Regions from separate parts of the Geodermatophilus sp. DSM 44513 genome, predicted to be linked through region 1. Evidence: predicted binding sites of a transcription regulator. Region 1 holds the regulator's gene; the other holds the start of a gene.
The links. The regulator LexA, encoded in region 1, represses DNA repair genes until DNA is damaged. The targets are predictions, from matches to a motif close to TCGAACANNTGTTCGA.
Positions count from the first base shown of each region.

Region 1 (15,715 bases):
CTTCGGCGCTGCGCCGGTCGTGGACGACGTCGACCTCAGCATCGAGGAGGGGGAGGCCGTGGTCCTGCTCGGGCCCAGCGGCTGCGGCAAGACCACGTGCCTGCGGATGATCGCCGGCTTCGAGAGGCCCGACAGTGGGGAGATCCGGCTGCGCGACCGGGTCCTCGTCGGCGCCCGCGTCTTCGTGCCGCCGGAGCGCCGGCGGATGTCGGTGGTCTTCCAGAGCTACGCCCTGTGGCCGCACTTGAGCGTCCGGGAGAACGTCGGGTACGGCCCGACGACGGCCGGGGCCGGGCGTGCGGAGGTCCGGCGCCGCGTGGACGAGGCCCTGAGCATGGTCCAGCTCGACGGCATGGCCGAGCGCTACGCCCACCAGTTGTCCGGTGGACAGCAGCAGCGGGTGGCGCTGGCCCGCGCGCTGGTCAACGACCCGGCCCTGCTCCTGCTGGACGAGCCGCTGTCGAACCTCGACACCCGGCTCCGCGAGGAGATGCGGTCGGAGATCAAGCGGATCCACCGCTCCCTGGGCGTGACGATGGTCTACGTCACCCACGACCAGGCTGAAGCGCTGTCGCTGGCCGACCGGCTGGTGGTCATGCACGCCGGCCGCATCGTGCAGGTGGGCAGCCCCGAGGAGGTCTACCGGCGGCCACGGACCAGCTTCGTCGCGCGGGCGCTCGGGGCCACCAACCTGCTGCCCGCGACGGTGAGCGGGAGCCCGACCGGGGACGTCGTGCCGCTGCTGCTGCCGGCGGGGATCTCCGCGACCGCCCCACTCCCGGCCGGCTTGCCGGTGCAGCCGGGAGTGGAGGTGGCGGTGTCCGTCCGCCCGGGGGACCTGCGACTACGCCCCACCGCGCCGGGTGCGACCGACGGCGGGTGCGTCCTCGAGGCGCTCTTCTTCGGGGACCACGTGCAGTACTCCATCGCCCTGCCTGGGGTGGCCGCGCCGGTCAAGGCGACCGGACCGAGCGCCGGCCGGTTCGGCATCGGGGACGCCGTCCACCTCGACGTAGCCGACGACGCGGCGGCGATTGTCGCTGAGCCCCCGGTCACGGTCCCCGACGCCTCCCGGTCCGCACCACCGCCCGCAGGCCGGTGCGCTGCATGACCGGCGTGCACCGTTCGACCTCCCCCGGCCCGCCCGCCCACCACCCGAGAAGAGGCCCTGTGTCCGCGATGCCCCTGTCCCGTCGCCTGTTCACCTGTCTCGCCGTCCCGACCGCCGCCGTCCTCGTCAGCGCCTGTGGCAACGGTTCCACCGGCGCCGCGGCCACCGCCGGCGACGGGGGCGCGACCACGTGCGAGGGCATCAGCGAGGAACTCGTCGCCGCCGCGCAGGAGGAGGGGGGCGCCGTCGTCTACGGCGGCGGCCACACGCGGCCGGGGCTGGAACTGCTGCAGCAGAAGGTGCAGGAGGAGTTCGGCCTGGACATCACCTTCACCCGCGAGGACTCGGGCGCGATCGCCAACTCGATCTCCGCGGAGCTGGCCAGCGGTTCCCTGAACGCCGACGTGGTCAGCCTCACGGACCCGGCAACCATGCAGCAGTGGGCGGACGAGGGCGTCATCGCCGATGCCGAGGTGCCCAACGCCGACGACATCATCGAGGGGTTGGACGACCCGGCGACCCCGCAGGTGCCGTACAGCCTGGTGCCGCTGGGCATCATGTACAACTCCGCGACCACCGACGCTGCCGACCTGCCGACCACGTGGACGGAGCTGGCCGCCGAGTACCCGGGCGCGATCGTCACGTCCGACCCCGGCGCATCAGGAACCGCCCTCGCCCACTACACCATGCTCACCGAACTCCACGGCGAGGAGTGGCTCCAGCAGCTGTCCGAACGCCAGGTCGCCGTGACCGAGAGCAGCCTGGCCCTGGCGCAGCTCGTCCTCACCGGTGAGGCCGACCTCGGCATCCCGGCGATCGAGTCGGCCGTGATCGGCGCCGCCCAGGAGGGAGAGCCGCTGGCGATCGCCTACATGGAGGACGGCGTGCCGACGTTCACCTCCGAGCTCGCGATGCTCGCCGACGCCCCGCACCCCAATGCGGCCCAGCTGGTGGTCCAGTACCACCTCTGCGAGGACTTCCAGGCCGCGCTGGCCGAGCAGGGCGGGCGCAGTGTCCTCGTCGACGGCCCGCAGCCCCCGGAGGCCGCCGACCTCTCCGACGCCACCCTGCTGACCACCAACCTCGAGGAGATCTCGACCCGCGGGGAGGACGTCACCGCCCGGTTCGCGGAGCTCTTCAACCGATGAGGCGTCCCGCACCGGCGTACCCGGACCCCCGGCCGGGATCCGCGCCGCGGACGGTCGCCGCGTACTCGGCCGGCGCAGCCGTGCTCGCCGCACCGCGGGGTCGGCCATGGCGGTGAGCACCCCTGCCGTCCCCGCCGCGTCCGGCACGGACGCGGCGGGGACGGCTCCCTCGCACCGGCGGGGCGGGCCCCCCGCCGGCGGCCGCCGCGGCACGGCGTGGTTCGACCGCGGCATGCGACTGGTCTGGGCGGTGGCTGTCCTGGCGTTGATCGGTTACCCGATCGCCCAGGTCTTCGGCCAGAGCTTCGTCGCCGATGACGGCGGGTTCACGTTCGGGAACTACGCGCTGCTCGGTCAGGAACCCGACCTGGTGCGGGCCATCCTGAACTCGCTGTGGATCGCCGCCGGCACGGTGGTGGGCAGCCTCCTGCTGGGCCTGCCCGTGGCATGGCTGGCCGTGCGCACGGACATGCCGCTGCGGCGCTTCTTCCGCGGCAGCGCCGTCCTCACGTTCGCCGCGCCGAGCTTCATCGCCGCGCTCGGGTGGATCCTGCTGCTGGGGCCCCGCAACGGCTTGCTCAACACGGCGCTGATGGGTCTGTTCGGCCTGGAGGAGGCCCCGTTCGACATCTTCACGCCGTGGGGGATCGTCTTCGTCCTCTCGCTCTTCCTGTACCCGCTGGTGTTCCTGCCGGTGTCGGCGGCGCTGGAGGGCATCGATCCGGCCCTGGAGCAGGCGGCTGCCAGCCTGGGCGCGTCGCGCTGGCGGGTGCTGCGCACGGTCACGTTCCCGGTGATCGCGCCGGCGCTCATCGCCGGCTCCATCCTGGTGTTCGTCAGCGCGGCGGTCATCTTCGGTCCGGTGGCCATCCTGGGTGCGCCCGTGGGGTTCCAGACGATCCCCACGGTGCTGTTGAGCCTGATGCAGTTCCCGCCCCGCATCGAGGCGGCCGCGGTCATCTCCGTGCCGATCTTGGTGATCATCGCGGGCCTGCTCGTGCTGCAGCGCTGGCTGACCGGCGGCAAGCGGTTCACCGTCATCGGCGGCAAGCCCGGCCAGCAGGACGTCACCCGTCTCGGTGCTGGCGGTCGGGCGCTCGGGCTGACCTTCTGCTCGGCCGTCGTGCTGCTGAGCATCGTCCTGCCGTTCGGCGTGCTCCTGGTGACGTCCTTCCGCGAGGCCCTCGGGCGGCCGCTCGGCTGGGACAACTTCACCCTCACCGGGAACTACGAGCAAGTGTTCGGCCGCCCCCTGATCACGGCTGCCATGGGGAACAGCTTCGTGCTCGCGGTGGGCGGGACCGTGCTGGCGCTCGCCGTGGCGCTCCTGGCCGCATGGCTGGCGCACCGGACGCGGGCGCACAGCAACGCCCTGATCGCCCCGGTGATGGCGGCACCGCTGGCCTTCCCCGGTGCCGTGCTCGGAATCGGCTTGATCATCGCCTACGCCGGCACGCCGTTCGGGCTCGGCGGCACGCTCACCATCCTGCTCATCGCCTACGCCGGCAGCGCCCTGCCCTTGTCCTACGCCTACGTGCACGCCGGCATGGGCCAGATCGGCGCAGAGGTCGAGGAGGCGTCGCGGAGCCTCGGTGCGTCGTGGGTGCGCACCTGGCGCCGGATCACGGTGCCCCTGCTCCGACCGTCCCTGCTGGCGGCGGGGCTGCTCAACTTCGTCCTGCTGTTCCGCGAGCTGGAGATGTCGGTGTTCCTCTACACCGGTGCCAACCCGACGGTCGCGACCGTCCTCTACAACCTCGCCAGCGAGTCGCTCTACCAGCGCGTCGGTGCGCTCTCGGTTGTGATCCTGCTGATCAACATCGTGGTCACCGTGATCGCGATGCGGCTGCTGGACAGCAGACCCGGCGAGTCGCCGTCCCGGCGTCGCCGCCGTTCCCCGTCCGTCGCCCTCAACACACCCCCGGAGGAAGCCGCATGACCGCCACCGTCCCGGATCTCGGCAGTGGAGTGCACCTGCGGTACGAGACCCCGCACATCGCCGTACTGACGCTCGACAGCGAGCCGGCCAACACCTTCAGCTGGGAGAGCCGGCGGTCGTTCATGCGGGCGCTGGACATCCTGGACGCCGACGAGGACGTCCGCTGCCTGGTCATCACCGGGAAGGGCCGGGCGTTCACGGCCGGTGCTCAGCTGCGCGAGGACCAGTCGATGACCGACGAGCAGCTCACCGACTACCTGGCCGAGTTCGGCAGGGTGCTCAACGGCGTCCAGGACTTCCGTGCGCCGGTCATCGCAGCGATCAACGGCGCCACGGTGGGTGGAGGCCTGGAGTTCGCTCTCTGCAGTGACATCCGGATCGCCTCGACCGAGGCCTTCTTCGTCGCCGCCGGGGTCAACGTCGGGCTCATCGTGAGCTTCTGGCGGCTGCCACGAGTGGTGGGCCTCGGCGCGGCCAAGGAGATCCTGCTGACCGGGGCGCGCTACACCGCAGAGCAGGCACTCAACTGGGGACTGGTCACCGAAGTGCACGAACCGGCGGACCTGATGCCGGCCGCGCTGGCCAAGGCCCAGCGGATCGCGACGCGGGCCCCGTTGTCGGTCGAGGTGACGAAATCCGCGGTGACGCAGGCCATCGAGATGGACTTCGCGGAGGGGCAGGCGCTGCAGACCCAACGCTTCCTGGAGATGTTCCGCACCGACGACCACCAGGAGGCGCTACGGGCCTTCTTCGAGAAGCGGGACGGCGACTATAGGCGCCGATGACCCGGCCGCCACACGAGGCGGCCGCCGACCCTCCGGGCTTCGGTGGCCGCCTCGTGCCGGTCCCGCGACACGTCGGCAGACCGGCACGGGTCAGACCCGGCGCAGCACCGTGACCACGCGGCCCAGGACGGTGGCGTCGTCGCCGGGGATGGGCTCGTACGCCGGGTTGTGCGGCAGCAGCCACACGTGCCCGTCGCGCCGCTTGTACGTCTTCACCGTCGCCTCGCCGTCGATCATGGCGGCGACGATCTCGCCGTTCTCCGCCGTCGGCTGCTGGCGCACGACCACCCAGTCGCCGTCGCAGATGGCCGCCTCGACCATCGAGTCACCGCTGACCCGGAGCATGAACAGGGTGCCCTCGCCGACCAGCTCGCGGGGCAGCGGGAAGACGTCCTCGACGGCCTGCTCCGCGAGCACCGGGCCACCGGCGGCGATCCGGCCGACCAGCGGGACGTAGGTCGGGGTGGGGGCCTCGTCGGCGCCGCCGGCCGTCGCGGCGGTCGGTGCCGGCGCGCCGGGGACCTCGCCGGGCAGCCGGACGTCCAGCGCCCGCGGCCGGTTGGGGTCGCGGCGCAGCCAGCCCTTCTTCTGCAGCACGCTCAGCTGGTGGGCCACCGAGGAGGCCGACGAGAGCCCGACGGCCTCGCCGATCTCGCGCACCGACGGCGGGTAGCCGCGTCGCTCGATCGAGTCGCGGATCACCTCGAGGACGCGCCGCTGCCGCTGGGTGAGCCCGTCGCCGGCCTCGCCGCGGTCGGGGAAGGTGCGCACCGACGCGGTCCCGGCCGTCCCGGGCGCACCGGCGGCCGCGCCGGTCCGGCTCTCCGACGCCCGCCGCGGCGGGCCGTCGCCTCCCCGGGCCCCACTGCCCGACGTCCCCCTGCTGCCCGCCACGTCTCCTCCTCGCCGGCCGTGCCGCCACGGCCCGTGTCCTGCGCCCGGTGTCCCGCGCCCGGTCGCCCTGCGCCCGCCCGGACCGGTGACCCGGGGGCCGGGGCGGACGGGTGTCGGACGGAACGGTAGCGCCTCGGGACCGGTACTCCCAAACACCTGTTCGAAGTGTGCGCGGCGTCGGGTCGACCCCGTCGGCGGGATGCGGTAGACATCGCACAGACGTTCGATCGAACACGCGTTCGACGCGCTGGGGTGTGAGGAGGAGGCTCGTGGTGGACGTGCGTCAGGCCGTGCTGGAGTTCGACGCGGCGGTGCAGGTGCCGTGGCGGCCGCTGCTGGGGTCGGGGGACGCGCGGTGCGCACCCGCCCGGGCGGTCGGGGCACCCGGACCGGCGCGGTCGCCGGCCGGGTCGGTCCTCCCGGGCAGCGGCCCGCGGGTCGCCGGGCACCTGCGGCCGGTCCCCGACCGGCCGGGTGTCCCGGGGCCCCGCGCCGCGGTCACGGCTCCCGCCCGCGGGGCCGGCCGGTCACCGGCCGTCGGCAGCGTCCCGCCGGGTCCGCACCGGGTCCGGCCGGGGGGACGGGCCGTGACGTCGGGGGTGGGGTCCGCGGGCGCCGTCCGCGGCGGGTGCGTCCCCTCCGGCGGGGCACGTCTGCGGCTGACCGGGCGCGGGCGGGCGCTGGTGCGCGCCCTGGTCCTGTCCGGCGCGGTCGCGTTCGGCGCCTGGGTCGCGCCGGTCGTCGGGGGTCACCCCGGTGGGGAGCTGCGGCTGGCCGGTGGGGACAGCGTCGTGGTGGGGGAGGGGGACACCGTGTGGTCGATCGCCGGGGAGCTCGCCGGCGGGACCGGGGACGTGCGTGCCGTGGTCGACGCGATCGAGGAGCTCAACGACCTCGAGGGCTCGGTCGTCGTCCCCGGCCAGGTCCTCGCGGTGCCCTGACCAGGGGCCGGAGGTGGTCGGGAGGGGCGGCTCGGTCGAGGAGCGACAAGACCGCCCGGCCAGGTTCGTCAACCCGTCGTGCCGAGTCGCTCACCCGCCGTCGCAGGTCGCGGACCTACCGTCGGGTCCGTGTCAGCCACCCCCGGGCGCCGGGCCGCCGTCTTCAGCTCCCCGTCGCAGAACGTCGAGGTCCTCGTCGAGGGCACCTGGTGGCCGGGGTCGCTGCTGGGCTGGCGGCACGACGGCAGCGGCGCGTGCGAGGTGTGGGTGCGGGTGGCCGTGGCCGGTGCCGACCGCGAGGTCTGGACCGACCTCGGCGAGGTCCGGCTGCCCGAGGCCGACCCCGCGCCGGTGCTCGTGCCCGACGCGCCGGCGGCGCTGTCCCTGGGGCTGGCCGAGGAGCTGCTGCCGGGCGCTTCGACCGCCCCGCGGGTGTCCCTGAGCGAGGCCGCCGCCCGGGAGCAGCGGGCGGCCGGCGTCCTCCCCGGGTCGGGTGCCACGGACCGGCGCCGCCACGGCGGCCAGGTGACCGCCCAGCTGCCCGCCGTGCACGACGCGGCGGCCGCGGCCGGCCGGCACCGGGCCGGGGCGGCGGCCGGCCGGCACCGGGCGGTCGACACCCGCCCGCAGCCGGAGGCGTCCCCCGCGGGGGAGGCCGCCGGGTCCGACCCCGGCGACGCGACGGTGCTCATGCCGCGCGCCACCGGTCCGGACTGCCTGACCCGTCCGCTGCGGCTCGGGGACCGGGCGTCCCGTCCCCGCCCGGTCCGCCCCGACGGGGTGCTCCGGGCCTGAGCCCGGAGCGGCACCCGTCCGCTGCTGCACCCCACCCGCGTCGCCCGTGCGCCGGCGCGGGAGGAGGCGTGCCGTGGGGCCGGTGGGACAGCTGTGCCGGGACGGTGCGGACGTCGTCCCGCCGGGCGACGCGCGTGATGTCGGCTTGCAGATCTAGTGGGGACCGGCCTAGGCTTCCCCTACATCTAGTAGTCGTACCGCTGTGAGTCGTCCACAGGCCGGTCCTCAGGTCCTCCCCACGACGTCCACCGGATGTCCCCAGGGGGGTCCACAGCCGGCCGTCCCGATCCGTCGCCCGACCGCTCCCGGCGGTCGCGGCGGCAGCCGGGGCGGGACCCCGTGGCGGGGCCCGTCGGGAGGGGAGGGACCGCGTGCGCTGCCCCTTCTGCCACAACCCCGACAGCCGGGTCATCGACTCGCGCGAGGCCGACGAGGGGGCGACCACCCGTCGCCGCCGCTCGTGCCCCGCGTGCGGCCGCCGGTTCACCACGGTGGAGGAGGCCGTCCTCGCCGTCGTCAAGCGCAGCGGGGTCAGCGAGCCGTTCGCCCGCGGCAAGGTGGTGGCCGGCGTCCGCCGTGCCTGCCAGGGCCGGCCGGTCGACGAGGACCAGCTGCAGCAGCTGGCCCAGCAGGTGGAGGACGCCATCCGGGCCTCCGGCGCCGCGGAGGTGCCCAGCCACGAGGTGGGGCTGGCCATCCTGCGGCCGCTGCGCGAGCTGGACGAGGTGGCCTACCTGCGCTTCGCCAGCGTGTACCGGGCCTTCACCTCGCTTGAGGACTTCGAGAAGGCGATCACCGAGCTGCGGGCCCGGCACGTCGCCGCCGGCACGCCCCCGCTGCCCGGCATGCAGGACCCACCACCCCGCCGGCGGGGCGGGGGGCGCAGCAGCGCCTCCTCCGCCGGCGGCTGAGAAACGTCAGCAGCACCGGCTAAGAAGGGTGCGGCTCTTCCCCAGCCGCCTCTCCGACCAGCACCGCACACAACCCAGGGAGAGCTCGTGACCGAGACCGAAGACCGCCTGTCGGGCCGTACGCGTCGTACCGCCAAGGCGCCGACCAGGGGGAGGGGCCTGAAGGTCAAGCGGGTCTTCACCACCGCCGGGGTGCACCCCTACGACGAGGTGACCTGGGAGCGCCGGGACGTCGTCATGACCAACTGGCGGGACGGCTCGGTCAACTTCGAGCAGCGCGGCGTGGAGTTCCCCGCCGAGTGGAGCATCAACGCCACCAACATCGTCACCACGAAGTACTTCCGCGGCGCCGTCGGCACCCCCCAGCGCGAGACCAGCCTGCGCCAGCTCATCGACCGGGTGGTGCTCACCTACGGCGCCGCGGGCCGCGAGCACGGCTACTTCGCCAGCGAGGGCGACGCCGAGGTCTTCGAGCACGAGCTGGCCTGGATGCTGCTGCACCAGTACTTCAGCTTCAACTCACCGGTCTGGTTCAACGTCGGCACCGCCGCGCCGCAGCAGGTCAGCGCCTGCTTCATCCTCGCCGTCGACGACACGATGGACTCGATCCTCAACTGGTACCGCGAGGAGGGGCTGATCTTCAAGGGCGGCTCCGGCGCCGGCCTGAACCTCTCCCGCATCCGCTCCTCCAAGGAGCTGCTGTCCTCCGGCGGCACCGCGTCGGGCCCGGTCAGCTTCATGCGCGGCGCCGACGCCTCCGCCGGCACCATCAAGTCCGGTGGGGCCACCCGCCGCGCGGCCAAGATGGTCGTCCTCGACATCGACCACCCCGACATCGAGGAGTTCATCGAGACCAAGGCGCGCGAGGAGGACAAGATCCGCGCACTGCGCGACGCCGGGTACGACATGGACCTCGGCGGCCGGGACATCACCAGCGTCCAGTACCAGAACGCCAACAACTCCGTCCGGGTCTCCGACGAGTTCATGCGCGCCGTCGAGGACGGCACGCCCTTCGGCCTGCGCGCCCGCATGGACGGCTCGGTGATCGAGACCGTCGACGCCAAGGCGCTGTTCCGCAAGGTCACCCAGGCCGCCTGGGAGTGCGCCGACCCGGGCATCCAGTACGACGACACGATCAACGACTGGCACACCAACCCCGAGACCGGCCGGATCAACGCGTCCAACCCGTGCTCGGAGTACATGAGCCTGGACAACAGCTCGTGCAACCTGGCGTCGCTGAACCTCATGAAGTTCCTGCGCGACGACGGCACCTTCGACAGCCGGAACTTCGTCAAGGCCGTCGAGCTGGTCATCACCGCGATGGACATCTCGATCTGCTTCGCCGACTTCCCGACCGACCCGATCGGGGACACCACGCGGGCCTACCGGCAGCTGGGCATCGGCTACGCCAACCTCGGCGCGCTGCTCATGGCCACCGGTCACGCCTACGACTCCCGCGGCGGGCAGACCCTCGCCGCGGCGATCACCTCGCTGATGACCGGCACCGCCTACCGCCGCTCGGCGGAGCTGGCCGGCATCGTGGGCGCCTACGACGGCTACGCCCGCAACGCCGACGCCCACGCCCGGGTGATGCGCAAGCACTGCGCGGCCAACGACGCGATCCGCCCGGTCGGCGCCGACGACGCCGACGTGCTCAAGGCCGCCACCGCCGAGTGGCAGGCCTGCCTGGAGATCGGCGGGGAGGTCGGCTGGCGCAACGCGCAGGCCTCCGTGCTGGCCCCCACCGGGACCATCGGCTTCATGATGGACTGCGACACGACCGGCATCGAGCCGGACTTCTCACTGGTCAAGTACAAGAAGCTGGTCGGCGGCGGGTCGATGCAGATCGTCAACCAGACGGTCCCGCGGGCGCTGCGCAGCCTGGGCTACCAGGACGAGCAGATCGAGGCGATCGTCGAGTACATCGCCGAGCACGGCCACGTCGTCGACGCCCCCAGCCTGCGTCCGGAGCACTACGAGGTCTTCGACTGCGCGATGGGCGAGCGGGCCATCTCCCCGCTGGGCCACGTGCGGATGATGGCCGCGGTGCAGCCGTTCATCTCCGGCGCGATCAGCAAGACGGTCAACATGCCGGAGACGGCGACCGTCGAGGACGTCGAGGGCATCTACTTCCAGGGCTGGAAGCTGGGCCTCAAGGCGCTGGCCATCTACCGCGACAACTGCAAGGTCGGCCAGCCGCTGTCCGACGCCAAGGCGAAGAAGGCCGAGACCAGGGTCGAGACCGCCGCCCCGGTGGCCACGGCCTCGCAGCCGGTGCGCCGCCGGCTGCCGAAGAAGCGGCAGAGCATGACGACGTCGTTCAGCGTCGCCGGCGCCGAGGGCTACATGACCGCCGGGCTGTACGACGACGGAAGCCTGGGCGAGGTCTTCCTCAAGCTCGGCAAGCAGGGCTCGACCCTGGCCGGGGTCATGGACGCCTTCTCCATCTCGCTGTCGATCGCGCTGCAGCACGGGGTGCCGCTGGAGACCTACATCCAGAAGTTCACCAACATGCGCTTCGAGCCGGCCGGCATGACCGACGACCCGGACATCCGGATCGCCCAGTCGGTGATGGACTACATCTTCCGCCGGCTGGCGCTGGACCACCTGCCGCTGGAGAAGCGGGCCGACCTCGGCATCTTCACCGCCGAGGAGCGGGCCGCCCAGGTGTCCGGCTACGGCACCTCGGCCTCGACCGCGGCGGTCGAGGAGGAGGTCGACGTCGAGGCGCTGCGCGGGTCGGTGCCGACCGAGGCGCCGGTCAGGCCGGCGCCGGCCGCCCGGGCCGACAAGCCGGTCACCGAGGTGCACTCCTCGGCCGAGCTGTTCGAGCTGGTCACCGGCACCGCGACCGACGCGCCGCTGTGCATGACCTGCGGCACGAAGATGCGCCCGGCCGGCAGCTGCTACGTCTGCGAGGGCTGCGGCTCCACCAGCGGCTGCAGCTGATGTAGTCGGCCAGGAAACGTCCGCGCATACCGGGACAGCAATGTCCTGAGTCCGGACCGCAATGTCCCCGACTCGGCCAACCGGGACATTGAAGAACTGATCTGGGGGCGGCACTCGGCTCCTCACCGAGGGCCGAGTGCCGCCTGCCCAGGCCGGTACCGCCAAGCCGCCAGTCCTTCCCCTGCCCCCGGGAGGTCACCATGACCGCAGCACTCGCCCACGTTCCCCGCCAAATCCCCAATCCCGAAGCCACCCCCGGTCTCGCCGATGCTCGATTGCTCCCCGACGACGCGTTCCTCCGGGACTGGGACGCGATCATCCTCGGCGACGACGTCAAGGAGCGCCTCGTTCGGCAGGCCGCCGCCGCTGTGCGAATCCGGAGCGAGGTCGCCTTCACGGACGTTCCTCTGCACGGGGTCGTACTGCTGAGCGGTCCGCCCGGAGTGGGGAAGACCACCCTGGCGCGCGGTCTGGCTGACCGAGTGGCCCGATCCATCAGGCTCGCCGGCCGGCCGCCGTGGGCCTTCCTCGAGGTCGACCCGCATGCCCTCGCGAGTTCGGCACTCGGCAAGAGCCAGAAGAGCGTCCATCAGCTCTTCAACGTCGTCATCGCTGAACAAGCAGAGATGGGCCCGACTGTCGTCCTGCTGGACGAGGTGGAGACGCTGTTCACTGACCGCTCCCAGCTGTCGATGGACGCCAACCCCATCGACGTGCACCGGGCCGTCGATGCTGGCCTGGTTGCCCTCGACGCGCTTGCCCGCAGACATCCCGACTTGCTGCTGTTGGCCACGACCAACTACGCCGAGGCCCTGGACCCGGCGCTAGCGTCGCGTGCCGACCTGTTGGTCCAGGTGCCGCTGCCCGACCTCGCTGCTCGCCGGGTCATCCTCGGTCACACCCTTGCTGCGCTCGCAGCGGCGTTCCCTGCGTCGCCTGAGCTGACCTCCCCTCGGACGCTGCAGGCCGCTGCCGAGGCGAGCGATGAGCTCGACGGTCGCAAGCTGCGCAAAGCCGTGGCCGAGGCTTGCGCCTACGACCCGATGGCCGGGGGGCATCCCGGGCGACTGACCGTGGAGGCGCTGCTGGCGACGCTGCGAGGGGTGCAGCGGTGACCGTCCTGGCCCGCCGCGTAGCCAGCATCCCGGCGCGGACTGCGGGCGACACCTGGCGGCTCATCGTCGATCTCCTCGCCCCCTCTGGCACCACCGCGCACACCACGCTCGCGGCGGCGGCCAACGTGGCGAGTCTGCTGATCGCAGAGGAGTACACGGCGACGGGTCCAATCGTCGTCGTTCCCGCGACAGGCCCCCGGGTACGCATCTACACCGTCCACGGCGAGTCCGCGGTTGACGATGATCTTAATGAGACCGCCCTACCGGTGCATCCCACCCACGCGCCCGGCTGGACCCTATCCCTGCCCTGCGGCCCTGACGACCTCGCCGCTGCGCAGCAGGCGCTCGCTGGTGCCCCCGGGGTCACCGTCCGAGCCCTCGACGCCGGAGTCGGCGGGGAGCTCGCCAAGCCCATCGGCGCCGCGGCTGCCTCCCCCCGCGAGCTCGGGGGGATCGTCATCGACCTCAACGGGGGGTTCTGATGAGCACCAGGGTCAGCGTCTCGACCTACACGCACGCCACGACGTTCGTGGCCAACAACCTGCTCCGGAGCATCAAGCGGCTCGTCACCGGCGCCGGTCTGCCGGCCGACAACCTGATCGGCAACTGGGAGGTCATGGAGCGCGGCGTCGCGACGTGGCTCGGCACTGGCCACCTGTCCGCTTTGGTCCTGGAAATCTACACCGCTGGATCCGCCGTCCCGCGTGGACTGGTGGCCCGGTTCGACTTCACGATCGACTACGGGTACTCACCCGATGGTGACGGTGACCTCTGGCTCGACAGCGACGCTGTGGCCTTCGCCCTGAAGAAGGCTGGAGTGAGCGCAGTCCGCTGCAACTACCGCGTGGTAGCAGATGCCGCGTTTGGCTACCCCGCCGTCGACGGGTGGAGCGACACCACGCTGCGGAGCACAACCGGGTTCACGCGGCACTCCCTCGGCACCTCGATCACCGGAGGGGCGCTCGGCGCAGATCTCAGCTACTACGGGAGAACAGCGTGATCAGCGTCAACGAGGCGTTCACCAAGTTCCGTAGCCGCCTTGAGGCCACGCAGGGCGAGGAGACGAACGCCAGCCGGCGCCAACAGCGCATCCGCGCCCACCTCGACGCGTCTGATCTTGCCATTAGTCGTGACTTCCTCAGCGGTTCGTACCGACGGGAGACGAAGACCAAGCCGCTCCGCGACGTTGACATCTTCGTAGTCCTGGAAGACCGCACCTACCTGAGCAAGCACCCACGCCGGGTGCTTGACGTCGTTCATGGTGTTCTCGAGCCGCACTACCCGGGTCGCACACACACAGACCGGCTTGCCGTACGCATCGACTTCGGCGCCCAGGTTGTCGACGACACAACGGACGAGGTCATGAGCTTTGACGTCGTCCCGGCATTCGACGACCGCGGCGCCTACCTCATCCCCGACGACTTCACAGGAAAGTGGATCCGGACGGATCCGACGGTGCACGCGAGCAAGGCGACCCAGGCCAACAAGGACTACGGCGGGAACTGGAAGCCCCTCGTCAAGATGTTGAAGAAGTGGAACGAGCAGGCGGGGAGCCCGGTCCAGCCCTCGTTTCTCATCGAGGTCATGGCTCTGGGCATCCTGTCCGGCACCTGGGGCGGAACCTACTCCCGTGAACTGCGCGGCTTCTTCGCTGAGGCGGCCCGTCGCATCGACGAGGTCTGGCCCGATCCCGCCGGTGTCGGTCCCGACGTCAGCGACGAGCTTGATGCCGATCCGACCAATATGGCGACGGCTCGAGCGGCCCTCCTCTCCGCCGAGAAGAGCTGCACCCGGGCCCTCATGCTGGACCAGCAGGGCAAGACCGGCGACGCCCTGGCCGCCTGGCGGCGCCTGCTCGGACCGCTGTTCGCCAAGTCGTGACCGGTCGCCCCCCTGCGGTCGGCCCCGCCGCTGTCGGCCAGCTGAGCGACCTGACGTTGCGGCAGAACGAGCCCCCGCATCTTGAGCGCCTGCGTGCGTACAGCTACCGCTACAAGGTCGCGCAGCGTTGGCGGATCGCGCGCCTAGCGGGAACCCTGGCGTTCGCGGGCGTCGCGCCGTTCCTCTCACTGGGGGCTGGGCGTGATGAGGCCGATCTCATCGCCGCCGTATCGGCCGGGTGGCTGGTCATTGGCCGCACCCTGCTGCAGCGCCTGGAGCGTGCGCACTACAGCCGCGCGGTTGCCATGCATGAGCTCTACGACGTCAAGCTGTTCGGCTTGGACTGGAACGAGCCACTGTGTGGAAATCGTCCGCTGACCGTCGACATGACGACCGACGCGGGTCATCTTCCCCTCAACGAACGCCGCGAGAGGCATTACACCACCTGGTTCACCATCGATCTCACCGGTGTGCCGTATCCAACGGATGTCCTGTTGTGCCAGCGACAAGCTCTGTCCTGGTCTCGGAAGGACCGGCAGGCTTACGCTGTCTTTCTGCTGGCGACGGAGACGGTGTGGCTCCTCGTTGGCGTTTTCGTCGCTGTCCTTCAGGACTTGCTACTGGCGGAGTACCTGGTGGCGATCTTCTTGCCCTGCGCACCGGCCTTCCTTGATGCGACGGAGCTTGCGTTCGACCACTTGCAGAGCGCGAGGACGGGCGAGACGGTCGAGCGACGTGTGGAGCGCTCCGTCGAGGAAACTCGACATGATCCCAAGCTGGCGACGCTGGACCTCTGTCGCAGCTTCCAGGATTCCGTCTTTCTGACCCGCTCAAGCGCGGCGCGTGTCCCCAGCTGGTTCTACCGCGTGCGCCGCGCTCGCTCTGACCGCAGCACGCGAGCGGCGGCAGCGGCCGCCTGACGAGGCGCCGTGGGCGTCCTGCGGCAACCCTGTCACCGAGTACGAAGGTCCAGGGACGCGGCGACCCCCGGGGTGCAGACCGGACCGGCTCCGTCATCGGCAACAAGGCCGCGACGCAGGAGCGCCGGGAGGATGAACTCGCGGTCGGGCTTGGACAGCTTCCGGCGGACGTCCTCGCCACGGTGGATACGGCGCAGCGGCCGGGCCTCCGCGAGGGTGAGGGGCCGGGCCGCGGCCACCGCGTGGGGCGTGGGCACGTGCGAGACGAGCGAGACCTCGTCGTGGTGCCGGGCGACGTCCAAGCCGGCACCCGACAAGGGCGCACC
Region 1 covers NZ_CP135963.1:3,150,150-3,165,864, reverse strand. Annotated here, with positions in the region: gene RTG05_RS15360 (ABC transporter ATP-binding protein) at 1-1,111, shown strand, start outside; gene RTG05_RS15355 (extracellular solute-binding protein) at 1,180-2,259, shown strand; gene RTG05_RS15350 (ABC transporter permease) at 2,366-4,198, shown strand; gene RTG05_RS15345 (enoyl-CoA hydratase/isomerase family protein) at 4,195-4,983, shown strand; gene lexA (transcriptional repressor LexA) at 5,074-5,877, opposite strand; gene RTG05_RS15335 (LysM peptidoglycan-binding domain-containing protein) at 6,150-6,818, shown strand; gene RTG05_RS15330 (hypothetical protein) at 6,948-7,613, shown strand; gene nrdR (transcriptional regulator NrdR) at 7,985-8,524, shown strand; gene RTG05_RS15320 (vitamin B12-dependent ribonucleotide reductase) at 8,612-11,473, shown strand; gene RTG05_RS15315 (AAA family ATPase) at 11,674-12,588, shown strand; gene RTG05_RS15310 (CBASS system Cap8 protein) at 12,585-13,070, shown strand; gene RTG05_RS15305 (HORMA domain containing protein) at 13,070-13,588, shown strand; gene RTG05_RS15300 (CBASS oligonucleotide cyclase) at 13,585-14,469, shown strand; gene RTG05_RS15295 (S-4TM family putative pore-forming effector) at 14,466-15,389, shown strand; gene RTG05_RS15290 (helix-turn-helix domain-containing protein) at 15,422-15,715, opposite strand, start outside.

Region 2 (15,715 bases), 1.4 Mb from region 1:
TGGCCGCCGGGCTGCGCGAGGCGCTGACCGCCAGCCCGGAGGCCGTCGTCGACCCCCTCGGCACGCGGGTCGCCGCGGGGCCGCTCGGGCTGATGCTGGCCGAGCGCCCCGGCGGGCCGGCCTACGTGCTCACCGGCACGGTCACCCTGGACGCGCTCGGCGAGGCCGCCCGCCGGCTCCCCGGGGCCCCCGCGTGACCCCGGTCATCCGGACCCGCGGGCTGGTCAAGCGCTACGGCCGGCTGCGCGCGGTCGACGGCATCGACCTCGACGTCCGCGCCGGTGACGTCTACGGGTTCCTCGGCGCCAACGGCTCGGGCAAGACCACGACCGTGCGGATGCTGCTCGGCCTGGTGCTGCCCACCGCCGGTGAGGTGGAGCTGCTCGGCCAGCGGATGCCCCGCGCCGGACGCCGGGTGCTGCCCCGGGTGGGCGCCCTGGTCGAGGGGCCGGCGCACCACGGGCACCTGTCCGGGCGGACCAACCTCTCGCTCATCGACGCCGCCGGCCCGGGCGGCTCCCGGCGCACCCGCCGCGCACGGATCGACCAGGTGCTCGACCAGGTCGGCCTGGGTGGCATCGACCGCCGTCCCGTGCGCGCCTACTCCCTGGGCATGCGCCAGCGGCTCGGGCTGGCCGCGGCGCTGCTGCGCCGTCCGGAGCTGCTGGTCCTCGACGAGCCCACCAACGGCCTGGACCCGCAGGGCATCACCGAGATCCGCGAGCTGCTGCTGGAGCTCAACCGCGGCGGGACGACGGTGTTCCTCTCCAGCCACCTGCTGGCCGAGGTGGAGCAGCTGTGCACCCGGGTCGGCGTGCTCGACCGCGGCCGGCTGGTGCTGCAGGACGAGCTGGCCCGGCTGACCGCACCCACCGGCGCGACCGTGGTGGACACCCCGGAGGTCCCGCGGGTGCGCGCGGTGCTCGACGGACGGGTGCTGGGCGCCGACGGCGGGCGGGTCGTGGTGCGCGGCGCGGACCCGGCCGAGGTCAACGCCCGGCTGGTCGCCGCCGGCGTGCCGGTCACCGGGCTGGCGCTGCAGCGGCCGACGCTGGAGGAGGTGGTGCTCGCCGCGGCCGGCACCAGCGCGGACCGGGTCGAGGGGCCGCGGTGATCGGCGTCGAGCTGCGCAAGCTGTTCCGCCGGCCGCGCACCTGGGTGACGATCGCCGTCCTGAACGCGCTGCCGGTGCTCGTCGCCGTCCTGCTGCAGCTGACCGACCTGGCGCCCCGGCCGGGGGAGGGGCCGCCGTTCCTGTCCGCCGTGCTCACCAACGGGGCGCTGTTCCCGCTGGCCGCGCTGGCCATCGTGCTGCCGCTGTTCCTGCCGATCGCGGTCGCCGTCGTCGCCGGGGACGCCGTCGCCGGGGAGGCGCAGGCCGGCACGCTGCGCTACCTGCTGGCCCGCCCCGCGGGGCGCACCCGGCTGCTGCTGGCCAAGCTGGTGGCGCTCATGGCGTTCGTGCTGGTCACCGTGCTGGTCGTGGCGGCCGTGGGCTACCTCGTCGGGACGACGCTGTTCGAGGCCCAGCCGACCGGCGGGACGACGTCGGTGTCGGGCACCTCGCTGACCCAGACCGAGCTGGCCGGTCGCAGCGCCATGGCCATCGGCTACGTGACGGTGTCCATGCTCGGCGTCGCGGCCTTCGGGTTGTTCTTCTCCACCCTCACCGACTCCCCGCTGGCCGCCGCCCTCGGCGCGCTGGCGGTGCTGGTGACCTCCTCGCTGCTGTTCACCCTGGACGCCGCCTCGCCGATCGCGCCCTACCTGCCCACCCGATACTGGCTGGCCTTCGTCGACCTGTTCCGCGACCCGGTGCTGTGGCGCGACGTCGTCCGCGGCCTGGCGCTGCAGGGGGTCTACGTCGGGGTGCTGCTCGCCGCGGCGTGGGCCAACTTCACCACCAAGGACGTCACCAGTTGACGGCCCCCCTGCAGGGTCCCGCCGCGAGCCGGCGAGTGGTGGGGGGCGGGGGGGGGGTCCTCTTTCAGCCGGCGCTGAGGCGGGCACAGTCGTCCGGCCCCAGGGCGGATGGCGGGGCGGCGCCGAGCTGCTCGAGCACCATCGCCTGCACCAGCGGGTCGCGCGGCAGCTCGCCGTGGCCGACCCGGGCCTGCGCGCACACCGACTGCACCGGCAGCTCCAGCGCCCCGTCCAGCCGCGCGGACTCCGGTGGCGTCACCGTCTGGTCCTGCGCGGTCCAGATGGACACCCAGGCCGGGCCCTCCGGCGTCTCGTCCCCGGCGTTGAGCTCGCTCAGCAGCGGGCTGCCGGGAGCCAGCTGACGGCAGGCGTCGCCGCACTGCTCGGGGGCCAGCTGCCCGGCGAGGTCGGCCAGCGCGGTGCCGTGGTGCGGTGAGCCGAGGGTGACGATCCGCCGGGCGACGTCCGCCCCGCCGTCCGCGGCCCACAGCCGGGCGACCACCCCGCCGGCGGAGTAGCCGACGACGTCCACGCTGCCGGCGCCGCTGCTCTGCAGCGCCGCCTCGGCCGCCGCCGCCAGCGCGTCGGCCGCGGCACCCAGGTCGCCGGTGCCGTTGCCGGGGACCTCGACCACCGCGGCGTCGCGGCCCTGCGCGGTCAGCCGGTCGGCCAGCGGACGCAGCGCCGCGGTCGACCCGCCGTACCCGGGCACCAGCAGCACCGGGCCGGGCCGTTCCTGGGCCACCGGGGCGCCGGTGGTCACCGACGGCCGGTCCAGCAGCCATGCCGTCCCACCCGCCAGGACGGCGACGACGACGAGGGCCAGCAGGGCGGCGACCAGGCGGCGGCGGGCGGGGGAGAGACCGGCGAGCACCCCACCACTGTCCCCGCCCGGCCGGGACTGGTGGACTGCGCTGGTGGAGTGGGCGCCGTGCTGAGCCGCGAGGAGTACCTCGCCGCCTGGTCGACCTGGCACGGCGGCACCGACCCGGCCGGCAGCCGGCTGGTGCGCGGCTGGCTGTCCATGGTCTACGCCCTCGCCCGCCCCACCCGGAGGCTGCCGCCGGTCGCGGTCACCGCCGCAGGCCTGCTGGTCGCCGCGGCCGCCGTCGTCCCGGCCGCCGCCGGAGACCTGTGGCTGGTCCCGGCGGGGCTGCTCGTCGGGGTGTCCGCCGTCCTCGACGGCCTGGACGGGGCGCTGGCCATCGCCACCGGGCGCGCCTCGCGGCGGGGGTTCGTCCTCGACTCCGCCGTCGACCGGCTCAGCGAGGCCGCGTTCGCCGCCGCGCTGTGGGTCGCCGGCGCCCCTGGCTGGCTGGCCGCGGCCTTCGGCGCGCTGTGCTGGCTGCCGGACTACCTGCGCGCCCGCGCCGGGCAGGCCGGCGTGTCCGAGACCGGCCAGATCTCGGTGTGGGAGCGGCCCACCCGGGTGGCGATGACCGGGTTCACCCTGGGCGGGGCGGGGGTGGTGTCCGGTCTGGACCTCGCCGGCGCGGTGGCCACCAGCGGGACGGCGGTCGGCTGCCTGCTCGGGGTGGTCGGCGTCGCCCAGCTCGGGACGTCGCTGCGCCGGGCCCTGGCCGACTGAGCGGTGCCTGGCCCGGTGTCCCACCATAAGGTGGCACCCCGTCGTCCGACGTCCACCGGGCGTCCCCCCGCACGTCATCCAGGGAGCGCCCCGTGCCCGTCGCCGTCACCGGCTCCATCGCCACCGACCACCTGATGACCTTCCCGGGGAAGTTCACCGAGCAGTTCGTCGAGGGCCAGATGGAGAACGTGTCGCTGTCCTTCCTCGTCGACGACCTGGTCCAGCACCGCGGGGGAGCCGGCGCCAACATGGCCTACGGCCTGGGCCTGCTCGGCCTCGCGCCGGTGCTCGTCGGCGCCGTGGGGTCGGACTTCGGCGACTACGACTCCTGGCTGACCCGGCACGGCGTGGACACCGCCTCGGTGCACTGGTCGCAGCTCAAGCACACCGCCCGGTTCGTGTGCACCACCGACGCGGTGAACAACCAGATCGCCTCCTTCTACTCGGGCGCCATGAGCGAGGCGGCGTCCATCGAGCTGACGCCGGTCGCCGAGCGGGTGGGCGGGCTGGACCTCGTGGTCGTCGGCCCCAACGACCCGACCGCGATGGTGCGGCACACGAGTGAGTGCCGGACGCGCGGCTACGCCTTCGTCGCCGACCCCAGCCAGCAGCTGGCCTGGGCCGACGGCGAGATGATCCGCGACCTGGTCGACGGCGCCGAGCTGCTGTTCACCAACGAGTACGAGGCCGCGCTGCTGCTGCAGAAGACCGGCTGGAGCGACACCGAGGTGCTCGACCGGGTCGGCACCTGGGTCACCACCCGCGCGGCCGACGGCGTGCTGGTCCGCCAGGCCGGTGTCGCGCCGATCGAGGTGATCGCCGTCCCGGAGACCAAGCCGGTCGAGCCCACCGGCGGCGGCGACGCCCTGCGCGCCGGGTTCATCGCCGGGCGGGTGTGGGGCCTGGGCCTGGAGCGGGCCACCCAGCTCGGCTCGGCGGTGGCCACCGAGGCCGTCGAGGTCATCGGCACCCAGGAGTACGAGCTGCAGCGCGAGCCGTTCCTCGCCCGCTTCGCCGACGCCTTCGGTGCCGACGCCGCCGACGAGGTCGCCGCCCACCTGCCGTGACACTGCGGTCCCCCCCGGAACCGTCGCCGACTGCGGGGAACTCGGGGTCCGGACGGCGGATCAGGGCCCGACTGCGCCGCAGTCAGCGGGGGTGCCTAGCTGCCGCGGAGCTGCTCGCCGATGGAGGGGTCCTCGGCCCACGTCCGGTAGGGGATCCGCTTGATCTCGCGGACCTCGCCCAGCGTCGTCCACTCGTTGCCGCCCAGGCGGGCCAGCGGTCGCAGCTGCTCGACGCGCGGCCGCCCGCCCTCGACCGCGGACTCGAACACGCTGACCAGCTCGACCCGGCCGAACACCACCGTGCTGTCGCCCAGCCGCACCGTCGAGTGCAGCGTGCACTCGATCGACACCGGCGACTCCGCGACCCGGGGGACGCCGACCCGCTCGGCCGGCTCCAGGACGACGCCGACCTCCTCGGCCTCGCTGACCCCGTGCGGGAAGTCGGTGCCGGTGGCGTTGACCTGCTCGAACAGCGACTCCGGGGTGAGGCTCACGGTGAACTCGCCGGTCGCCTCCACGTTGTCCAGCGTGTCCTTGCGCCCGACCGAGGTGAACTGCACGACCGGCGGCGACACGCAGGCGACCGTGTAGAAGGAGTGCGGCGCCAGGTTCACCAGCCCCTCGGCCGACCGGGTGGCCACCCAGGCGATCGGGCGCGGCACCACCACGGAGTTCACCACCCGGTAGAAGGCGCCGCCGTCCATGGCCGCCGGGTCGAAGTGCACGCGCGCGTTCGGGCTGGTCACCCGGTCATCGTCTCCCGGACCGCCCGCACCCCGCCGACCGGGCGGCCGCGCCAGGTCAGCGTGCCGCGTCGCCGCCCGGCCACCGACCCGGCCAGCAGGACGTCGAACAGCAGCACCGACAGCGGGTGGGCCAGCGAGTCCGGCCAGACCCGGCTGCCGGTCGCCGCGGCCGACACCGCCCGCCCGGCCACGCCCGCCGCGTAGCCGACCAGCCCGGCCCGCGACCCGCGCAGCGCGGCCACGGCGGGCACCACCCACACGGCGGTCAGCCCGGCGGCTCCCGCGAGGCTGGCCACCGGCGACCCGCCGACCGAGGCCCACAGCGACTTGGCGTAGCCGGCCCGCAGCGCCGGCCAGCCGTCGTACATCCGGCAGGCGGCCAGCCGCGACCCGTCCACCGGCACCGCCCGGCCGCCGGCCCGCTTCACCGCCCGGGCCAGCGCGACGTCCTCGATCACCTCGCCGCGCACGCCCTCGTGCCCGCCGGCCCGCAGGTAGGCCGACCGGCGGACGACGAGGAACTGGCCGTTGGCCGCGGTCAGCGACGGCCGGGCCGACCGCTCGGCCACCCGCACCGGCAGCGTGGTGACCCACAGCCACGGCCCCAGCGGCTGCACCAGCCGCTCGGCCGGCGTGGCGGTGACCGGCCGCGGCCACGGGGAGACCAGGTCCAGGCCGTGCGTATCCAGCACGGCGACCGCGCCGGCGACGGCGTCCGGGAACAGCCGGACGTCGGCGTCGAGGAACACCAGCACGCCGTCCTCGCCCGGGTCGCCCGCGTCCGCGCCGGTGGCGCAGGCGTGCGGCTTGCCCAGCCACCCGGGCGGCGGCTCGGCGGCACGGACCAGCCGCACCCGCGGGTCGGCGACCGCGCGCACCACGTCGGCGGTGCCGTCGGTCGAGCCGTCGTCCACCACGACGACCCGCAGGTCTGCCACGCCCTGCTGGGCGAGCACCGCGGCCAGGCAGCCGCCGACCTGCGCCTCCTCGTCGCGCACCGGCAGCACGACGGTGACCGCGCGGCGCACCGGCGCGGGCCCGGCCGGGGGACGGCGCAGCAGCGCCGCGTTCACCGCCGCGTGCAGCGCGCCGGCCACGGCCGCCCCGGACAGGCCCCGCAGCAGCCGCCCGGTCACGACCTCCGGGCCTGCACCGCCAGGGCGACCAGCACCGGGACGGCGAGCAGCACCCCCCACGCCGCGGACCCGGGCAGCCCCAGCCAGACGGCGTGGGCGAGCGCACCACCGAGGGTCATCCAGCCCAGCACCAGCAGCGGCGCGCCGTCCCCGGTGCGCGGGGCCGCGCCGACGGCGAGCAGGTCCAGCAGCGTCATGAGCACGGCACCGGCCAGCAGCCAGCCGGCCAGGTTGGTCAGCGGCACCGTGTCGATGCCCGGCAGCGAGGGCTGCGGGTACGCCCACGTCCAGTAGCCGGCCTGCACCATCTGCGGGTCGAGGACGACGTCCCACCCGGCGAACACGCCCGCCGCGACCGCGACCCGCGCCGGCCGCTGCCGGGCGGGCCGCACACCGGCGGTGAGCCGGCGGGCCAGCAGCCAGCTGGGCCAGGCCATCATCAGCCAGGCCAGCGGCACGAGGAACGGGACGCCGAGCAGCGTGGGCCCGAGGTCGTCGCTGTAGGTGTACTGCCCGTAGGGGAAGCCGGTGGCCAGCCCGACGGACTCGAAGACGACCGCGGTGGCCGCGGTGACGCCCAGCACGCCGGCCCCGGTGCGCGCACCCCGGCTGACCGTCGCGTGCGCCACGGACACCGCCGAGCCGAGCAGCACGATGGTCCAGCTGACCGCGTCGCGGGCCGGGCCGGGGTCCAGCAGCGGGTAGGCGATCGCGGTGAGCACGAGCAGCACCGCCGGCACCCACGGCGCGCCGGCCGGGCGGCGGACCGCCCGCGCCTCGAGCAGACCGCTCACCGGCGCACCCGGGCCAGCCCGCGGGCCAGCCCGTGGGACAGCGTCTCCCGGGCGCGGGCGGGCAGCCCCCGGTCGCCGAGCACGGTGCGCGCCGCCGTCCGCCCGGAGTTGCCCGACACCCCGCCGCCGGGGTGGGTGGAGGCGCCGGCCAGGTACAGCCCGGCCAGGCCCGGCACCCGCATGCCGGACAGCGCCGGCGTCGGCCGGAAGCCGAACATGCTGGCCAGCCCCATCTCCACGTGCATCACGTTGCCCCGCAGCAGGGCCAGCTCCCGCTCCAGCAGCAGCGGGGTCTGCACGTAGGTGCGCAGCACCGAGGCGGCGAAGCCGGGCGCGAACCGGTCGACGGCGGCGATGAGCCGCGCCGCCTCGCGCTCGGCGAGCGCGTCCCAGTCCCCGCCGTCGGCCAGCGCGTAGGGGTACCACTGCCCCCAGATGGTCACCACGTGCTGCCCGGGCGGGGCGAGGGTGTCGTCGGTCGCGGAGAAGCACATCGCCAGCGGCACTGGCTCGCGCGGCAGCCGCCCGCCCAGCCAGTCGCCGTGCGCGGCGGCCAGCACCGCCCGGTCGGTGCACAGCAGCTGCAGGCCACCCAGGGCCAGCGCGGGGTCCACGCCGGGGTAGGCCGGCGGGGCGTCGGTGTGCGCGCGGACCACCAGGCCGAAGCCGTTGCCCACCGGGGGCGCGGCGTCGGCCAGCGCCGGCGGCGCGTGCTCCCCGGCCAGGTCGCGGGTGGCCAGCACGTGGCAGGCGGCGACGACCACGGGGGCCTCGACCCGCCGTCCGGACACCGTCTGCACGCCGGTCACCCGGCCGCCGTCCACCAGCAGCCGCGCCGCGCCGTCGCCGAGGGTGACCCGGCCGCCGTCGGCCTCCAGCCGGCGGCCCAGCGCCTCGGTGAGCCCGCCGGAGCCGCCCACCGGGTGCCCCGGCGGGGTGTCGTGCAGCAGCGTCACCCAGGCGACCATCGCCGCGGTGCCGGGCTCGGACATCGGCGGGCCGGACTGCGCACCGAACCAGGCCAGCGCCGCCTTGAGCCGCTCGCTGCTGAACCAGCGGTCCAGCAGCGCGTCCCCGGAGCCGAGGAAGTCGACGGCGATGTCACCGCCGGAGGTCCGCGGCCGGCCGTCGGAGGGGGCGCCGATGGGCCAGAAGGAGCGGGCCAGGCCGCCCACCGTGGGACGCCGGCCGAAGGAGTCGACGACCGCCCGGCTGCGCGGGCCCCACACCGCCACGAACTCGCGGTACGCGGCGGCGTCGGCCTCCCCGCAGGCGGCCGCGACGGAGGCGCAGGTGGCGTCCAGGTCGACGGAGAAGACCAGCGGCCGCCCGTCCGGGCCGGGGTCGCCGGGGGAGGGGGCGGGCGCGAAGCCCCACGGGTCGCAGTCGACGTAGCGCAGGCCGTGGGCGGCGAGGTCCAGCTCCTCGACGATGCCGCTGGACCGCACGATGACGTGCGCGCTGGACCCGCGGTCGACGCGGACGCCGGGCCAGCGCTCCACGGTGGAGACCGCGCCGCCGAGCACCTCGTCGCGCTCGACGACCTCCACCCGCAGCCCCGCGCGGGCCAGGTAGCAGGCGGCGACCAGCCCGTTGTGCCCGGCGCCGACGACGACGGCGTCGGCGGTGGCGTCGGCCGCCCTCACCGGGGGGACGGTGCCGGGGTCGGCAGCGGCAGGCGGGCGCCGAGGATGGCGAAGGGGCGCGCGTCGCCCGGGAAGCGGTGGTTGCGGGCCAGGTCGACGAAGCCGTCGGCGTGGTAGAGCCGGAAGGCCTTGGTGTCGTTGTCCGGGGTGGACAGCAGCGCCGCCGGGTGCGGCAGGTCGGCCACCAGGGCGTGCAGCAGCCGGCGGCCCAGCCCCCGGCTCTGGTGGTCGGGGTGCACGTGCAGCTCGCAGACCTCGAAGGCGCCGGGCAGCCAGCGCTTGGCCGTCCGCCGGTCCAGCGCGGCGCGCACCTGGTCGTGCCACCACTGGCCGGGGGCGATCACGTAGCCGTAGCCGAACCCGACGAGGACCTCGCCGTCCCGGGTCTGCGTGAAGGCGCCGACCGCGCGGAAGCCGGGGCGCTCGGTGTGCTGGACGGCGTAGCCGTAGCGGCCGGCGACCACCGAGGGGCTGTAGCCCATCGCCTCGCCGTAGATGGCCAGTGCCTCGTGCATGTGGTCGCGCAGCCACCCGGCGGGCAGCTCGGCGATCCGCGCCGCCGGCGTCGTCCCCGTCATCGGGCCTCCACCGCCTCGTCCAGGACCGCGTCCTGGTCCCGCTCGGGGCCGTCCCCGACCTCGGCAGCGGTGCCGGCGGTCAGCCGCAGCAGCTCGTCGTAGGTGGTCGGGAACACCGCGTGCGGGTGGCCGGCGGCGGCCCACACCCGGTCGTGGCGGGCCAGCTCGACGTCGACCAGCGTGCCGATCGGCGCGGGGTGCCCGACCGGGGCCACCCCGCCGATCGGCTGGCCGGTGTGCCGGCGCACGAAGTCCGCCGTCGCCCGGCGCACCTCGCGGACACCGAGCAGCGCGGCGACCCGGCCGACGTCGACCCGGTGCGCGCCGCTGGTCAGCACCAGCAGCGGTGCGCCGTCGACGTCGAACACCAGGCTGTTGGCGATGGCCCCCCTCGGCACGCCGAGCTCCTGCGCGGCCTCGGCGGCGGTGCGGGCGCTGCCGGAGAGCTCGCGCACCCGCCCCGCGGCGCCGGCCTCGGCCAGGAGCGCGGAGATGGCGGCGACCCGGGGGTGCTGCGGGGCGTCCACGACGGCATCCTCCCACTCCGCGCCGCACTCGGCCGCCCCCGCCCGGGCGGGACCCCCTGGTCCCGCGGCGACCGGGCGGGCACCCTCGGCGGCCGGGCGGGACACCGGCGGGCGGAGGTGCGGTGCAGCTGCGTGAGCTGGAGTACCTGGTCGCGCTCGCCGACGAGGGCTCCTTCACCCGGGCCGCGGCCCGCTGCTGGGTGTCCCAGCAGGCGCTGTCGCGGGCGGTCGCCGCGCTGGAGCGCCGGCTCGGCGTCCTGCTCGTCGTCCGGCGGGCCCGCGGCTGCTCGCTCACCCCGGCCGGGAGCCGGCTGGTGGCCGCCGCCCGCCCCCTGCTCCGGGACGCCGACGCGCTCACCGGGCTGGCCCGCGGGCTGGCCGGGGACCCCACGGGTGGGCGCCTGCTGCGGATCGGGGTGCTGCTCGACGGCCTGGGCGCGCGCACCCCGCCGGTGGTCGCCGCCTTCCGCGCGGCCTGGCCCGGCTGGCGGGTGGCCGTCCGGCGCGTGCAGCCCAGCGACCTGCCCGGCGTGCTGCTCTCCGGTGAGGTCGACGCCGTCCTGCTGCACGGCCCGTGCACCGACCCGAGGGTGGCCGTCGTCCCCCTGTTCCGGGAGGGGCGGGCGGTGGCGCTGTCGGCGGCCGACCCGAGGGCCGACGCGGCGGCGCTGTCCGTGCAGGACCTGCTGACCCTCCCCGCCCGCGCCCGCCGCGCGGGCATCGACCCCGGGTGGGAGGGGGTGTTCACGCTGCGCGCCGAGCGCGGCGGGGAGGAACCGGAGCGGGTGGGGGAACCGGCGGGTTCCCTGGAGGAGCTGCTGTGGGCCATCTCGGTCGACCGGCTCTTCCTCACCGTGCCGCAGCACGTGGCCACCAGCCACCCCGGCGCGGCCTACGGCGTCACCTACGTGCCGGTGCCCGACGCCGAGCCGGTGACCTTCGCGGTCGCGCACCGCCGCACCGACCGGCGGCCGCACGTCGGCGCCTTCGTGCAGCTGGCCCGGTCGGTCGCGGGGAGCTGACCCACAACCAGGAGGTGTTGGACGGCGGTGGGCGCGCGCCCCGACGCTGTGGCCCTGGACGGCCGGACGGCCGGACGGCACCGGGACGTCGGGACGCCGCGCACCCGCCCGCCCGTCCGTCCCCCCGACGACAGGAGGTCCCCCGTGAGCGTCACCCCGTTCACCGTCGACGTGCCCCGGGCCGTGCTCGACGACCTCGCCGACCGGCTCCGCGGCACCCGCTGGCCCGACGACCTCGAGGGCGCCGAGCCCTGGTCCTACGGCGTGGACCCGCACTGGCTGCGCGGCGTCGTCCGGTACTGGCTGGAGGAGTACGACTGGCCCGCGCAGCAGGCCCGGCTCAACGAGCACGAGCACGTCCGGGTCGACGGCCTCACCGGGGTCCCGGCGGCCGAGGGGCTGGCGGTGCACGCCGTCGTCCGGCGGGCTGCGCGCACCGACGGCGCGCCCGCCCCGCTGCCGCTGGTGCTGCTGCACGGCTGGCCCAGCTCCTTCGTGCAGATGCTGCCGGTGCTGCCGCTGCTGGCCGACCCGGCCGCGCACGGCGAGGCGGCCGGGGACGCCTTCGACGTCGTCGCGCTGTCGCTGCCCGGCTACGGCTTCTCCGACCGGCCGCGCCGCCCGGGGATGGACGTCGCCGCGATCGCCCACGTCGTCGTCCAGGTGATGGAGCAGCTCGGGTACCCGCGCTTCGCCGTCCGGGGCAGCGACCTGGGGGCGGGGGTGGCCCAACAGCTCGCGCTGACCTCCCCCGACCGGCTCGTCGGGCTGCACCTGTCGGGCACCAACCCCTACCTGGGCTGGGTGCCCGAGGACCTGTCGGAGGCCGAGCAGGAGTTCGTGCGCCGCGCCCAGGAGTGGAACGCCACCGAGATGGCCTATGCGATGGAGCACTCCAGCAAGCCGCAGACCCTCGCGCACGCGCTCACCGACTCCCCGGCGGGCATGGCCGCCTGGGTGCTGGAGAAGTTCCACCGGTGGACCGACGGCGACCTGGAACAGGTGTACGCGCTGGACGACCTGCTGACCAACCTCACCGTCTACTGGGTGACCGGCACGATCGGCTCGTCCATCCGGCTGTACGCCGAGACCGCGCGCAGCACGAGCGCCGCGTGGGGCCGGGTCGAGGTGCCCACCGGGATGGCGATGTCCGGGGCCGACATGTTCCCCACCCCGCGGGAGTGGGTCGAGCGCTCGTACGCGGTGACCTCCTGGACCGAGCTGCCCCGCGGCGGGCACTTCCTGGAGTGGGAGGTGCCCGAGCTGGTCGCAGCGGACGTGCGCGCCTTCTTCCGCGGCCTGCGGGAGGGGGCGCGGCCGGCGGGGGAGACCCGGGCGGGCCGCTGAGCTGCGGGAACCGTCGGTTCCCGTCGCCAGAGTGCTGACCAGGTCATCCGGGCTGCGCTCGGGGCTCTGCGGCGTGACGAGCGGCGCCGGATCGCGGCGGCGGAGGCCCGTGCGGTCAGGGAGGACCCACTCGACCTGGCCGAGGTCCGGGCGATCCAGCAGGAGATGGCCGCGCTCCGTGAGGGGTGAGGTGTACCGGCTGCCGGCTGCCGGCTCGTGGCAGGGGCCATGCGCAGCGTGGTCGGCGGTACGCGGTCGTGTCGGCGAGCCTGCCGGACTCCTCACGCTGGCGGAGATGGAACGCGTGGACGAGGCGCTCGTCCTGGTCCTGGACCTGTAGCCGACGGATCCTCGTCCTGCGCCGGGAGGTGCAGCCGCGGCTCGGCCGGAGGTGCCCCGGCGGCGTCCGCGGAGTGGTCCGGCCCCGTGTCCGTGCAGGTGGCAGCGGTCCCCCTGGGCCCTGGCCGCGTGCCGTTCTGTCGTAGGTCCGCTTGACGATGTCGGCGGTGTCGGGTCTACTCGACACCGTTCGAACACGTGTTCGAGCAACGCCGGCCTCCTGCCGCACCCGGGTCCTTCCCCACCCGGTGCGGCGGGCCGGGGCCGGTGGGGCGGCGGGGAGCGGTGGGGAGTCAGTCATGGGCCGGGTGCTGAGCGGGGTCGGCGAGGAGGTCCGGGTCGAGCGCGGCGCGCTGGGCCCGGCGCAGTTCTGGCGCGGACAGTCGCGCTACGTCGTGGGTGAGCTGCTCGACTCCTGGGTGGAGACCGCCCCGTGGTGGCGCCACGGCGCCGCGGGCACCGGCGCGTCGGCCGAGCTGGTCGCCACCCGCGAGGTGTGGCGGGTCGAGGCGGTCCGGGCCGGCCGGTCGCGGATGAGCTTCGCCGGCGTCTACGACCTCAGCTGGGAGTCGACGGACAACCGCTGGTCGCTCGTGCGGGTGCACGACTGATGGGAGCCGTCCGCGTCATGGCCGACCAGCTGCCCCTGCCCCCGGCGCTGCCCCAGGCCGCCCGCCAGCTGCTCGACCAGGCCTCCCGGGCGCTGGCCGAGGCGGCGGCGAGCGCCGACGCCCGGCAGCGCTACGCCACCGCCCACCTCGGCGCGCTGCGGGCCGCCGCGGCGGTGCTGGCCGCCCGCACCCGGCCGGAGTCCGGCCGGCGCCGCCCGCGCAGCGCCTGGGTGCTGCTCGGCCAGGTCGCCCCCGAGTTGGGGGAGTGGGCCACCTTCTTCGCCGCCGGGGCGGCCAAGCGGGCCGCGGCCGAGGCGGGGCTGTCCCGGGCGGTCACCGACCGCGAGGCCGACGACCTCGTCCGCGACGTGCGGGCGTTCCTCACCGTCGTGGATGCCACCCTGGGCAGCACGTCGCCGCCGGAGTCGCCGCGGCGGGCCCGTCCCCGGGTGGTCGGCGGCTCCGCCCGGAACGGGCGGTGACCGACCCCTTCGTCCACCTCCACGTCGCCTCCGGCTACTCCCTGCGGTACGGGGCCAACCACCCCGCGGACCTGGTCCAGCGGGCGGTCGAGCACGGCATGCGGGCGCTGGCGCTCACCGACCGCGACGGGCTCTACGGCGCGGTCAAGTTCGCCCTCGCCTGCCGGGCGGCCGACGTGCGACCGCTGTTCGGGGTGGACCTGGCGGTGACGTCCTCGGTGGACACGGCCGTCCCGCCGCCGCTGGCCCCGGTCGTCGGCGGCACGCACTCGGCGCAGCGGGCGCAAGCCCGCCGGCCGGACCCGCCTGCCTCCGGCGGTACCGGACGCCGGTCGCCGGCCCGCGGCGGGGCGGCCGTGGACCCGCGGCGGCCGCGGGTCACCTTCCTCGCCCGGGACGGCGCCGGCTGGCGGTCGCTGTGCCGGCTGACCAGCGCGACGCACCTGCGCGGCACCCGCGGGGAGCCGGTGGGCTCGCTGGCGCTGGCCGCCGAGCACGCTCCCGGGCTGGTGGCCCTGCTGGGCCCGGACTCCCCGGTCGGCCGGGCGCTGGCCGCCGGCCGGGCCGACCTGGCCGCCGCCCGGCTGTCGGCCTGGCGCGCGGTGTTCGGGCCCGGGTCGCTGGTGCTCGAGGTCGTGCACCACCGCGGCCGGGGGGACCGCTCCCGGGCGCAGGCGCTGCTGCGCTTCGCCGCGGCGGAGGGCGTGCCAGTCGTGCTGACCAACGCCGTCCGCCACGTCGACGCCCTGGACGCGCCCACCGCCGACGTCCTGGACGCCGCCCGCCGGCTGGTGCCGCTGGACACCCGGCACGTCGACCGGCGCACCGCCGAGGGGTACCTGAAGTCGGGCAAGGAGATGGCCGAGGTCGCCGCGGACCTCGCCGGCCCCGACCGCGATGCGGCGCTGCGGCTGCTGGAGCGCACCGCCCGGCTGGCCGAGCAGTGCGCCGTCGACGTCCGGGGCGACCTGGGCATCGGCACCGTGCGCCATCCGGAGCTGGACGTGGTGACCACCCCGGCCGAGCGGGGCCTGGGCCCCTCGGCGGTGCTGCGCGCCCGCTGCGAGGCCGGGCTGGGCCGGCGCGGCATGGCCGGCACGGCGGAGGTGACCCGCCGGCTGGACGACGAGCTGGCCGTGATCGACTCCCTCGGCTACCCGTCCTACTTCCTCACCGTCGCCGACGTCGTCGACCTCATCAAGGGCCTCGGGGTCCGGGCCGCGGCCCGGGGGTCGGGGGCCGGCAGCCTGGTCACCTACCTGCTGGGCATCTCCGACGTCGACCCGATGCGCTACGGCCTGCTGATGGAGCGCTTCCTCTCCCCGCTGCGCCACCAGCTGCCCGACGTCGACATCGACGTGGAGTCCGCCCGCCGGATGGAGGTCTACGACGCGGTGATCGGCCGCTTCGGGGCGCACCGGGTCAGCTGCATCTCGATGATGGACACCTACCGGGTGCGGCACGCCGTCCGCGACGTCGGCGCCGCGCTCGGCCTGCCGCCGGCCGAGGTGGACGCGGTCGCCAAGGCCTTCCCGCACATCCGGGCCAGCCAGGTGCACGCCGCGCTCCGCGACCTCCCCGAGCTGCGGGCCAGCCGGCTGGGCTCCAAGCGCGGCGGCGGCACCGGCGACCTGGACCTGCTGTTCGACCTGGTCGCCCGGCTCGACGGGCTGCCCCGGCACATCGCGCTGCACCCGTGCGGGGTGCTGCTGTCCGACGCCACGCTGCTGGACCGCACCCCGGTGGAGAACAGCTACCTGGGCTACCCGATGAGCCAGTTCGACAAGGACGACGTCGAGGAGCTCGGGCTGCTCAAGCTGGACCTGCTGGGCATCCGCATGCAGTCGGCCATCGCGCACGCGCTCTCCGAAGTGCAGCGGGTGGACCACGAGCAGGTCGACATCGACGC
Region 2 covers NZ_CP135963.1:1,764,597-1,780,311, forward strand. Annotated here, with positions in the region: gene RTG05_RS08585 (sigma-E factor regulatory protein RseB domain-containing protein) at 1-197, shown strand, start outside; gene RTG05_RS08590 (ABC transporter ATP-binding protein) at 194-1,114, shown strand; gene RTG05_RS08595 (ABC transporter permease) at 1,111-1,923, shown strand; gene RTG05_RS08600 (lipase family alpha/beta hydrolase) at 1,988-2,797, opposite strand; gene RTG05_RS08605 (CDP-alcohol phosphatidyltransferase family protein) at 2,846-3,511, shown strand; gene RTG05_RS08610 (carbohydrate kinase family protein) at 3,604-4,578, shown strand; gene RTG05_RS08615 (flavin reductase family protein) at 4,674-5,324, opposite strand; gene RTG05_RS08620 (glycosyltransferase family 2 protein) at 5,321-6,460, opposite strand; gene RTG05_RS08625 (carotenoid biosynthesis protein) at 6,457-7,254, opposite strand; gene RTG05_RS08630 (phytoene desaturase family protein) at 7,251-8,900, opposite strand; gene RTG05_RS08635 (GNAT family N-acetyltransferase) at 8,897-9,478, opposite strand; gene RTG05_RS08640 (YbaK/EbsC family protein) at 9,475-10,005, opposite strand; gene RTG05_RS08645 (LysR family transcriptional regulator) at 10,128-11,027, shown strand; gene RTG05_RS08650 (epoxide hydrolase family protein) at 11,172-12,374, shown strand; gene RTG05_RS08655 (DUF6504 family protein) at 13,013-13,324, shown strand; gene RTG05_RS08660 (SAV_6107 family HEPN domain-containing protein) at 13,324-13,806, shown strand; gene RTG05_RS08665 (DNA polymerase III subunit alpha) at 13,803-15,715, shown strand, end outside.
Region 2: RTG05_RS08655 (DUF6504 family protein) is a predicted target of LexA. The motif match lies at 12,904-12,919, and genes of this name have one in related genera.